Regions from separate parts of the Rhodosalinus sp. FB01 genome, predicted to be linked through region 1. Evidence: riboswitches for the same ligand, from Rfam matches in the RefSeq annotation. Region 1 holds a riboswitch; each other region holds the start of a gene.

Region 1 (3,261 bases):
GTACCCTGCTCCACGCGCGTGATCCTGTCATTGAGTTCCTGGCTGATCATCCGGGCCTCCTTGCCAAGCGTGAATTGGCATTTGCGCGAAAATCGCACTGGCGATACATTATCGGAATGTTGAGTCAGCCGCGCGGGACTGTCAAGCGCGCGAAGGAGGGTCGCGGCGATGGCCGGAACCACAGAGATCTCCACCTCGGACACGTCGCTCACCTTCGCCAAGGGGCTGTGTGTGCTGAAATGCTTTGACGCCGACGCGCAGCAGCTCACCATCCCCGAGATCGCCCGGCGATGCGGCATCGACCGCGCGGTGGCGCGCCGGCTCGTGCTCACGCTGGTGCGGCTGGGCTATGTCCGGCAGACCGGGCGCAGCTATTCCCTGTCGCCGCGCATTCTCGTCCTGGCGGGCGGGTTCCTGCAGGGGCGCCGCTTCGGCCTTGCGATCCAGCCGGTGCTCGAGGGATTCGCCGCGCAGTGCGGGCAGCCGCTGTCCATGGCGATGCGCGACGGGGAAGACGCGATCTTCCTCGCCCACACGGGCGGCGACGGGCTGGCGCCGCGGCTGGGCTTCACCGTGGGCAGCCGGCTGCCGCTTCTCGCCACCGCGATGGGCCGCGCCCTCGTCGTGCAGGAACCGCCCGAGCGCCGCGCGCAGCTGGTGGCCGAGGCACCGGTCGCGGCTTGGACCGAGAAGACCATCACCGACCGCGCCGCCGTGATGCGCCTCATCGAGGGGGCCGCGCCCAGCGGGATCATGCACTGCGACGGCGAGTTCGAGCCAGGCGTCACCGCCACGGCGATCGGGTTTCGCTGCTCGGGCGGGGAAATCGCCGCGGTCGGCCACTCCGCGGAAGGGTCCTTTTACGAGATGCCGGGATTCCGGCCGCGGATCGAGGCCACGCTGCAGCGTTGCGCCTCGGCGCTGCGGGGGCTTCTCTAGCCGTCCTGCAGGCGCGGCATGTAGGTCGGCTGCAACGCGCCGAGCGCCTCGCGCACCTCGGGGGACGGATCGCCATAGACCGTCATGCGCAACGGACGCACCAGCGCAAACAGCGGGCGCGCGAAACGCCGCGTGAACCCCTGCAGATGCTCGACCACGGCGGTATCGTTCGAAAAGCCCATCAGCAGATGCAGCCGTTCGCCATCCTCCGAAAGATGGACATCGCATTGCAGCGTGCCCGCCTCCTCCTCCCGGGCCTGGTAGAGCAGGTCCTGCGCGATCGCGGCCAGATCGTCGTCCGGCGCGCCGCGCAGTTCGGTCTCGAGCACCCAGCGCAGATAAAGCGTCATTGCGCACCCCTCCCGCGCCGCGACGGTGCAGCTCGCTTCGGCATCATCCTCGTCATCATCAGGCCCCGAGTTTCCAGTCGGGGCGAGGCATAAGACAGAATCGCTGCCGCGCTAAGCCGAAAAGCGACAGCGCGGCGCCGTGGCCGCCGCCGGGTCGAACGCGCTTGACAACCGCGCCGGGCGGCGGGCACCTTCGCCCTGCTTCGGTTCCGGCGTTTCGGCGTCGGATGAAAAGGGAACGCAGTGAGGATCCGGCTTCGCGCCGGCCCGAATCTGCGGCTGCCCCCGCAACTGTGAGCGGAGAGCGAAGCCGGAACATGCCACTGCGGCGCCTAGGGGCGCGGCGGGAAGGCCCGGCCAAGCGACGACCCGCAAGCCAGGAGACCTGCCGAGGCGATCACCCTGTCCTGGCGCGGGGCGCGCCACGGGCAACGGACCCTTCCGTCGAGGTGACAATCGTTTCGTCGTCCGCGAGGGGCCGGTCATGCCGTCCGTCGCGGGCATTCACCGGCCGTCGGCCCCCGGGCCGCCATGAAGGGACAGATCCATGACCCGCCTTCCACTCTCCGCATCCGCCGCCGTCGCGGCGCTTCTTTCCGCCTCCCAGGCCCTGGCCCAGGAAAGCTTCGATCTTGGGGAGATCGTCGTTTCCGGCGCGCTCGTCCCGCAAGAGGTCAACCGCACCGGCGCCATCGTCGACGTCCTCGACGAAGAGGCGCTCGACGAGGCGCCGCTGACGCTCGAGCGCACGCTCGATCGCATTCCCGGCGTGTCCTTTTCCTCCAACGGCGGCCTCGGCAGCGCCAGCACCGTGCGGATTCGCGGCCTCGGCAGCGCCTATGTCGGCGTGCGCATCGACGGCATCGACGTGAGCGACCCGTCGGCGGTTCAGCTCGGCTTCGACTTCGGCGGCCTGACCAGCGCGGGCCTGCAACGCGTCGAGGTGGTGAGGGGCTCGCAATCGGCGCTTTACGGCTCCGAGGCGATCGCGGGCGTGGTGGACGTGACCACCTTCCGCGCGAGCGAGCCCGGCACCTTCGTCAAGGGCTTCGCCGAGGGCGGCAGTTTCGGCACGGCGCGGGGCTCGGTCGGGGTGGCCACCCGCGGCGAGCGCGGCGCGCTCGCCTTCAACCTCGCGCGCACCGAGACCGACGGCATCTCGGCCCGCGCGGGCGATTCGGAGGACGACGGCTACGAGGAGACGTTCCTGTCGCTCTCGGGCGATTACGAGGTGGGCGAGGGTGTCGTGCTCGGGTTCTCCGCCTTCCACCGTGACGCCGAGGCGGAAATCGACCGCTCGACCACCGACAACAGCGGCACCAATTTCCTGGAGCAGACCGGCGCGCGCGTCTTCGCGGAAATCGCGGCCTTCGGCGTGGATCACACCTTCAGCTATTCGACCTTCCGCGCGGAACGCCGCGACCCGGGCGGCGTGATCAAAGCGTTCGACGGCGACCGCGACCAGCTTTCCTATCTCGGCACGACCGAGCTGTCGGGCGGGACCACGCTCAGCTTCGGGCTCGACCGCACCGAGGAGGAGTACGAGACCGATTTCGACGCGGGCTCTTCGGTGACGACCTCGGCGCTGGCCGAGGCGATCTTCCGTCCGCGGGACGACCTCGATGTCGCGGTTTCGCTGCGCTACGACGACAACGACGATTTCGGCGGCAATACCTCCGGGCGCGTCGCGCTCGCCTGGCGCGCGCGGCCGGACACGACGGTCCGCGCCGTGGTCGGCACCGGATTTCGCGCGCCGTCGCTCTTCGAGCGGTTCAGCGCCGCGGGGGATCCGACCCTGAAGGTCGAGAAAAGCCGCAGCGTGGAGCTTGGCGTCGAGCGGCGCTTCGGCGAGGAGCGCTTCGTGCAGGCGACGGCCTTCTACGCCGAGATCGACGACCTGATCGGCTTCGACGGCGCCGCCACGGCCTGCGGCAGCGGCTTCGGATGCTACAACCAGGTTCCCGGCACCACG
Region 2 (3,261 bases), on a different contig from region 1:
CCGCGACGCGATGGCCTATTTCCGGCTCGTCGTCTCGCCCGCGGACGATCTGGCCTTCGAGCGGATCGTGAACACGCCCAAGCGCGGGCTCGGCGACAAGGCCCAGCAGAAGATCCGCGCCGCGGCGCGGGCCCGGGGCGTGAGCCTTCTGGAGGGCGCGCGGGCGCTGCTGGCCGAGAAGGGGCTCTCGGGCAAGGGCGCGGCGGAGCTTGCGAAGCTTCTCGACGGGCTCGACAGGTGGGGCCGGATGGCGGGCGATCCCGGCCTCAGCCATGTCGAACTGGCGGAGATCGTTCTCGACGAGTCGGGCTACACGGGCATGTGGCAGAACGACAAGACGCCCGAGGCGCCGGGGCGGCTCGACAACCTCAAGGAACTCGTCAAGGCGCTCGAGGAGTTCGAGAACCTCACCGGCTTCCTGGAGCATGTGAGCCTCATCATGGACAACGAGGCGGGCGCCGAGGGCGAGAAGGTCTCGGTGATGACGCTGCATGCCGCCAAGGGGCTGGAGTTCCCGGCCGTCTTCCTGCCGGGCTGGGAGGACGGGCTTTTCCCCTCGCAGCGGTCCATGGACGAGCAGGGCCTCAAGGGCCTCGAGGAAGAGCGCCGCCTCGCCTATGTCGGCATCACCCGCGCGGGCGAGCTCTGCACGATTTCCTTCGCCGGCAACCGGCGCGTCTTCGGCCAGTGGCAGTCGCAGATGCCCTCGCGCTTCATCGACGAGCTGCCGGAGGAGCATGTCGAGGTTCTGACGCCGCCGGGGCTTTACGGGGGCGGCTACGGTGCCGCGGCCACGGCGGGCATCGAGCGTCGCGCGGCCGAGGCCAACGCCTACAACTCTCCCGGCTGGCGCCGGATGCAGGAGCGCGCCGGCGCGCGCCCGGTCAGCCAGCCGCGCGAGACGCGCGGGCAGGTGATCGACCTCGAAGCGGTCAGCGCCCACAGCGTGGGTGATCGCGTTTTCCACCAGAAGTTCGGCTACGGCACGATCAAGGGCATCGAGGGCGACAAGCTCGAGGTCGCCTTCGAGAAGGCGGGCGACAAGAAAGTGGTCGCCCGCTACGTCACCGGCGCCGACGACGTCCCGTTCTGAGGCAAGCCGAACCACCGGCGGAACCGCGCCCGCCCGGGCTTGAAAATCGCTTTCGTCTGACGGGGAATCGGCTACGCTCGGTCTTGTCAGGGTGCCGCGGCGCGTGCGTCGCGGAGAATTGGGAAGCCGGTGAGACCCCGGCGCTGCCCCCGCAACGGTGAGGGCGGGATGCGACAGGCAATGCCACTGGGACCGCTCCCGGGAAGGCGCCTGGCGCGGGGCCATTGGCCCCACCCGCCCCGAGCCCGGAAACCAGCCCTGGCATGACGTCGAACCGCGGGTGGCGGTGTGGGCGGGGACGTCGCGCGGCGCCGCCGCGGTGCTGTCCCGCTCTTTCAGTCATCCGCTCCAATGGCCGCGGGGCGCGGCCCGGGAGATGAGAGATGGGTGACCGGACGGGCCGCGCAGGCCGGCGGGCAGGGCGCAAATGACGGCGCTGGCGATCATGGACGGGCTGCAAAGGCTCGCGCGAGAGGGCGACGCGGCCGAGCAGGCCGCGCGGCTCGGGTTCCTCGAATGGGTTTTTGCCCTCTCGGCGGACACCAGCCCGCAGCAGGCGGCGAGCCGGGCGCTCGACGGGCTCGACCCGCCCGAGGCGCCCAGCGCCGCCGCGGCGGCCTTCCTGGAGTTTCTGGAACAGGCGACGCGGCCGAGCGTCGTGGGCGCGACTCGCCGGGGCGGGGCGCGCGGACGCCGTCGCGCGCTGCACTGACGCGCCGGCGCCGCGCCGCGACGGGAAATCACGGGACATCCCGTTTTTCGAAGCTTGGGAAAGAGAAACGGCGACGCCCGGGAGGAGGAGGAAGGCGCCGCCGTTTCGATCTCGAAGGCCCCAGGGAGGAGGAGAGGGGGCGCTTCGATCCTGTGTCCGCATCCCGCACCCGAGGGCGACGGGCTGCGTCGTATAAGGTGCGGCGGCATCGGGGAGGAGGAGAGATGCCGCCGCCAGTTTTCAGAAAACCCAGGGAGGAGGAGAGGGTTTCCTGATCCGTATGTCTGCGGGCGCCTGCCTTGCGTGTTGGCGTCAACCTGCGCCGCGTTCCTTCCAAAGATACGTTTATGCTGCGCTTGCACAATAGCCGGCGGCTCAATGCTGCTATGCGGCAAATGCATATGACATACTGACCTTTTCCGGGCACCGCTGCCCGTTCCTTGTGCGCTTCTTGAACGCTTGGGCTCGCCTGCCCACGTTGCGCCCGGGCTTGCCTGGAAGATGGGCGGCCCGTGCACGGCGACGCCCGCTCATTTCCCGTCGATGGCATCCGGCGGAATGCCGGAACGCCCGACTCGCGCCCGGCGAGCGATTCGCCCGGGCCGGGCGACGGATCTTCGGCGACGCGACAGTTTTCTGGATACGGCTGGGAAATCATGGGCCGAAAAGGGAGTCCGGAAATTCGCACCATATATGGAGCAATTTTCAGGGATGGTCATATATATTGTATTTCAGTCCCGCGGGAGCATGGCAAAAGCCGCTCATGCAAGGCGGTGACGCGTCTGTGGTTGCCTGTCGTCCCACAAAAACTTGTTGATTTCCATGAATTCCCATGGCATCCCTTTTCTCACGATGAGGGACGGGACGAAGGGGCGGAAAAGAACCCCGAACAAGGCTCCCATAAAAAGTCAGGTTTCATACAGGCACCCCGCTTTCATCGTGAAAGAGAGATCCGGTGCGCGGGCGAGCAGACATCCCCCCAGGTGGCGCGCGCAGCCGGACACCCCGGCGACGGGACGAGGGCGGCGGATCGGGCTTTGGCAGCAGCTCGATCCGCCGTTTTCGTAAGGCGCCGGGCCTTCGGGGGCGAAGGTTGAAAGGGCGGTAGGGACAGTGGGCCGCAGGTTCAGAGGCGAGAGCCGCAACAAGGTGGACGCGAAGGGCCGGGTGTCGATCCCGGCCTCGTTCCGCCGCGTGCTCGAGGCCGCCGACCCGAACTGGACCGATGGGCTCAACCCCGAACTGGTGATCGTCTACGGCGACCACCGCCGCAATTACCTCGAATGCTACACCATGGAGGCGATCGCCGAGGTCGACGAGAAGATCGACGCGATGCCGCGCGGCTCGATGCAGCGCAAGATGCTGCAACGCCTCTTCCACGGCCAGAGCTATCCCACCAACGTGGACGAGACCGGCCGCCTCGTGCTGCCGGCGAAGCTGCGCCAGAAGATCGGGC
Region 3 (3,261 bases), on a different contig from region 1:
CGGCAAGCGGCGGCGCGGGGAGGTGGGCGACCGCGGCGGGCCGCTTCGGCGCGGGGCCGTCCGGCGCGGGCGGCGCGGCCGCCTGCGGGGCGGTCCGGGGCAGCGTCTCCGCCGCCGGCCCGGACGCGGTGTCGGGCCGGCGCAGGGCGGCGGAAAGCGGCGCCGGACGGTCGGGCGGGGATGGCATCGCCGCCTCGGTCTGGGCGGCGGGCGGGGCGCGCCAGGCCGTGACGAGGGCCGTCAGACCCGCGCCTCCCGCCTCGAGCGAGACCGTGGCCGCACCGCCCGCGCCGGCGGCGGGCGCCGCGCCGCCCGACCATTGCGCGAAGGCGCCCACGTGCAGCGCCAGCGCCACGCCCGTGAAGGCGGCGAATTCGAGCCCTCCCTTCATCGCGGCCGTACCGCCAGTTCGATCTCTGCCGCGCCCGTCTCTGCGAGACGCCGCAGCAGCGCGGCGAACTCCGCCGCCGGGAGCGTCGCGTCCGCACGAACGGTGAGCGGGCCGGCCCCGGCGTCGCGCGCGGCGAGCGCCTCCCACGCCGCCGCGCCTTCCGCGCCGCCGAAGGCCACCCGCCCGGCCGCCGAGACGTGCAGGACCGCGCCGGCCTCGGCGCCCGTCTCCGCGCCCGCTTGGGGCGGGGTCACGTCGAAGGGGGCGGGCGGGGCGATCTCGGCCGTCATCAGGAAGAAGATGAGCAGCAGGAAGACGACGTTGATCATCGGCACGATGGCCTCGGGACGGGTGCGCGCAGGGGGGCGGGAAAACTCCATCGCGTCTACTCCACCAGCAGGAGCCGGCCGTGGCCCGCGGCGCGGAGCGTCTCGGCCACGTCGGCGAGGCGCTGCAAGTCCGCGCCCGCGATCGCGCGCAGGACCAGCGGGTCGGCCGGCGTCTCGGTCAGCGGGGCGAGGGCGGCGGCGAGGCCGGTTTCGTCCACGGCGCGGCCGTTGAGCGTGACGCGGTCGGGGAAGATCTCCACCAGCCGGGGCGGGCCGCTCCAGTCCGCGCCCCCGCCGGCCGGTGAAAGCGGCAGGGCCGCGTCGCGCCCGAACTGCGCCACCAGCATGAAGAAGACCAGAAGCAGGAACACCACGTCGATCATCGGCGTCAGGCTCGGGCGGCGGCGCGGACGGGCGGCGGCGAAATCGAACATCAGGCCGCCTCCGCCGCGCGGGGGGGCAGGTGCGTGAAGACGCGGGTGGCAAGATCCTCCATCTCGCCCTGGACCGCCTCGGCCACGCTCTCGAACCAGGTGAGCGCGGCGGCGGCGGGGATCGCCACCGCCATGCCGGCGGCGGTCGTCAGGAGCGCCTCCCAGATCCCGCCCGCGAGGACCGAGGGGTCGGCCCGCGCGCCGCTGGCCTGAAGCGCCTGGAAGGCGTCGATCATGCCGAGGACGGTGCCCAGAAGCCCGATCAGCGGTGCGATGGTGGCGATGAGTTCGAGCGCGCGCAGCCCTTCCCGGAGCCGGGCTAGTTCGGCCCGCGCGATGCGCGTCGTCTCTTCGCGGGCGGCGGGCTCGGCCATGGCCGGATCCTCCGCCGCGCCCATGGCGGCGGCCGCGAGCCGGGCGCGCACGCCGCTGCCGCGCGCGGCCTCGGCGCGGGCCTGCGTCGCGCGGCCCTCGGTCCAGAGCGCCACGGCGGCGCGCGCCCGCGCCCCGCCCCAGGCGCCGAGCCGGGCCAGCCGCCAGAGTTTCCAGAGAATGAGCGCCAGGGTGAGGACCGAAAGCGCCGCGATGACCCAGAGCGCCGGGCCGCCACGGGCGAGGAACTCGCCGATCCCGCCGAACGCCGCGTCGCCCGCCATGCGCCTCTCCTCCCGCCGCCGGGCCGGGCCCGGTCTGCGCTTCGTGTCTTGTCCGGGAAGGGGCGGCCTGCCCGGACCGGTGATCGGTTTCACCACGCCGGAAGGCTCCGTCGCCCCGGCGCGCCCCGCGCCCGGACAGGGTGATCGCTCCGGCAGGTCTCCTGACTCGCGGGTCGTCGCTCGGCCGGGCCTTCCCGCGGGCCGTGCCCGCAGTGGCATCTTCCGGCTCCGCTCGCCGCTTACAGTTGCGGGGGCAGTCGCGGGTTTGGCCTCCCGGCCGCACCGCGTTCCCATTTTCACCGGGCGCGCGAGCGCCCGGACCGGAGCATCCCGACCCTTACGCCGAATCGCGCTTTCGGAAAAGCAGAACCTCGTGCGTGCCACTCAGTTGCACGCCGCCCTGCGGGGCTGTACCCGTGCCGGGAGTGGGGGAGATCCGCCTATGCTGGAGCGCCGCAGCGCGAAGATACGTCTGACGAGGGCGTTCCAGGGACAAGCGCAGCGTCTCTACCCGTTCTTCCGGCAGCACACCTATCGCGGACCGCTTCTGCCTTCGGAGGTCGAGAGTCGGGTCGCCGTTTCGCTGCGGGACGGGTTTCTTTACAACCGGATCCCCAAGACCGCGAACTCGCTCATGACCTGGATGCTCGCCAGGGCCTCGGCAGACGCCGCGGGCGAGCCTGCGCCGGAACGGCCGAAGAGCTATTTCCCGACGCCGCGGCGACTGTCATCGGCCGAGGCCGCCCGTGTCGAGCACGAGATCTTCAAGTTCGCGATCGTGCGGAACCCCTATTCGCGCACGCTTTCGGCGTATCTGGACAAGATCGCCGCGGGAAAACAGCAGGCGCGCACCTTCGAGAAGTGGCGCGGCGCCCCGGTTCAGCGGGAAGAACCGAGCTTCGGCGAGTTCTGTCGCTATCTGGACGCGGTCGGGCTGCGGGACGACGTGCACTGGGTGCCGCAGACGGAGCTGCTTTGCGAGGTGCCGGGCTGGTTCGACCGGATCTACCGGCAGGAAAGGCTGGGCGAGGCCGCCGAGGAAATCATGGGGCGGATCTTCGGCGTGGCGCCGGAGTTCCCGGCGCGGGTGGGGCCGCGCCCGACCGGGGCGTCGAAGCTCATCGCCCGCCACTATGACGACGAGACGCGCCGGATCGTGGCGCGGCTCTTCGCGGCGGATTTCGATGCCCTGGGCTACGCCCCGGATCTTCCGGGCGCGGCCTGATCCGTCAGCCGATCTCGGCCAGACGTTCGAGCGCCGCGCGCAGGCGCTGCGCCTCGTCCTCTTTCAGGGCGAGGGTCGCGCGGGTTTCGTCCACCACCTCCTCGGGGGCGCTTTCGACGAATTTCGGGTTGGAAAGCCGCCCCGAAAGCCCGCCCATCTCCTTCTCGAGCTTGCCGAGCGTCTTCTCGAGCCGCGCCTTCTCCTCGGCGACGTCGATGACGCCGGC

The links. Region 1 has a riboswitch for cobalamin ahead of AB6A65_RS04310 (TonB-dependent receptor plug domain-containing protein). Riboswitches for the same ligand answer to the same signal wherever they lie in the genome.
Region 2: it holds a riboswitch for cobalamin, as region 1 does, so the genes downstream of both, AB6A65_RS02385 (hypothetical protein) here and AB6A65_RS04310 (TonB-dependent receptor plug domain-containing protein) in region 1, are expected to answer to the same signal.
Region 3: it holds a riboswitch for cobalamin, as region 1 does, so the genes downstream of both, AB6A65_RS05165 (MotA/TolQ/ExbB proton channel family protein) here and AB6A65_RS04310 (TonB-dependent receptor plug domain-containing protein) in region 1, are expected to answer to the same signal.

The regions. Positions count from the first base shown of each region.
Region 1 is NZ_JBGFSH010000002.1:324,394-327,654, forward strand. Features, by position in the region: gene AB6A65_RS04295 (Rieske 2Fe-2S domain-containing protein) at 1-50, opposite strand, end outside; gene AB6A65_RS04300 (helix-turn-helix domain-containing protein) at 169-939, shown strand; gene AB6A65_RS04305 (hypothetical protein) at 936-1,289, opposite strand; cobalamin riboswitch at 1,477-1,697, shown strand; gene AB6A65_RS04310 (TonB-dependent receptor plug domain-containing protein) at 1,837-3,261, shown strand, end outside.
Region 2 is NZ_JBGFSH010000001.1:491,420-494,680, reverse strand. Features, by position in the region: gene AB6A65_RS02390 (ATP-dependent helicase) at 1-1,093, shown strand, start outside; cobalamin riboswitch at 1,166-1,369, shown strand; gene AB6A65_RS02385 (hypothetical protein) at 1,521-1,805, shown strand; gene mraZ (division/cell wall cluster transcriptional repressor MraZ) at 2,919-3,261, shown strand, end outside.
Region 3 is NZ_JBGFSH010000003.1:55,364-58,624, reverse strand. Features, by position in the region: partial or broken gene AB6A65_RS05180 (hypothetical protein) at 1-391, opposite strand, end outside; gene AB6A65_RS05175 (ExbD/TolR family protein) at 388-771, opposite strand; gene AB6A65_RS05170 (ExbD/TolR family protein) at 777-1,154, opposite strand; gene AB6A65_RS05165 (MotA/TolQ/ExbB proton channel family protein) at 1,154-1,810, opposite strand; cobalamin riboswitch at 1,944-2,150, opposite strand; gene AB6A65_RS05160 (sulfotransferase family protein) at 2,253-3,035, shown strand; gene AB6A65_RS05155 (valine--tRNA ligase) at 3,040-3,261, opposite strand, start outside.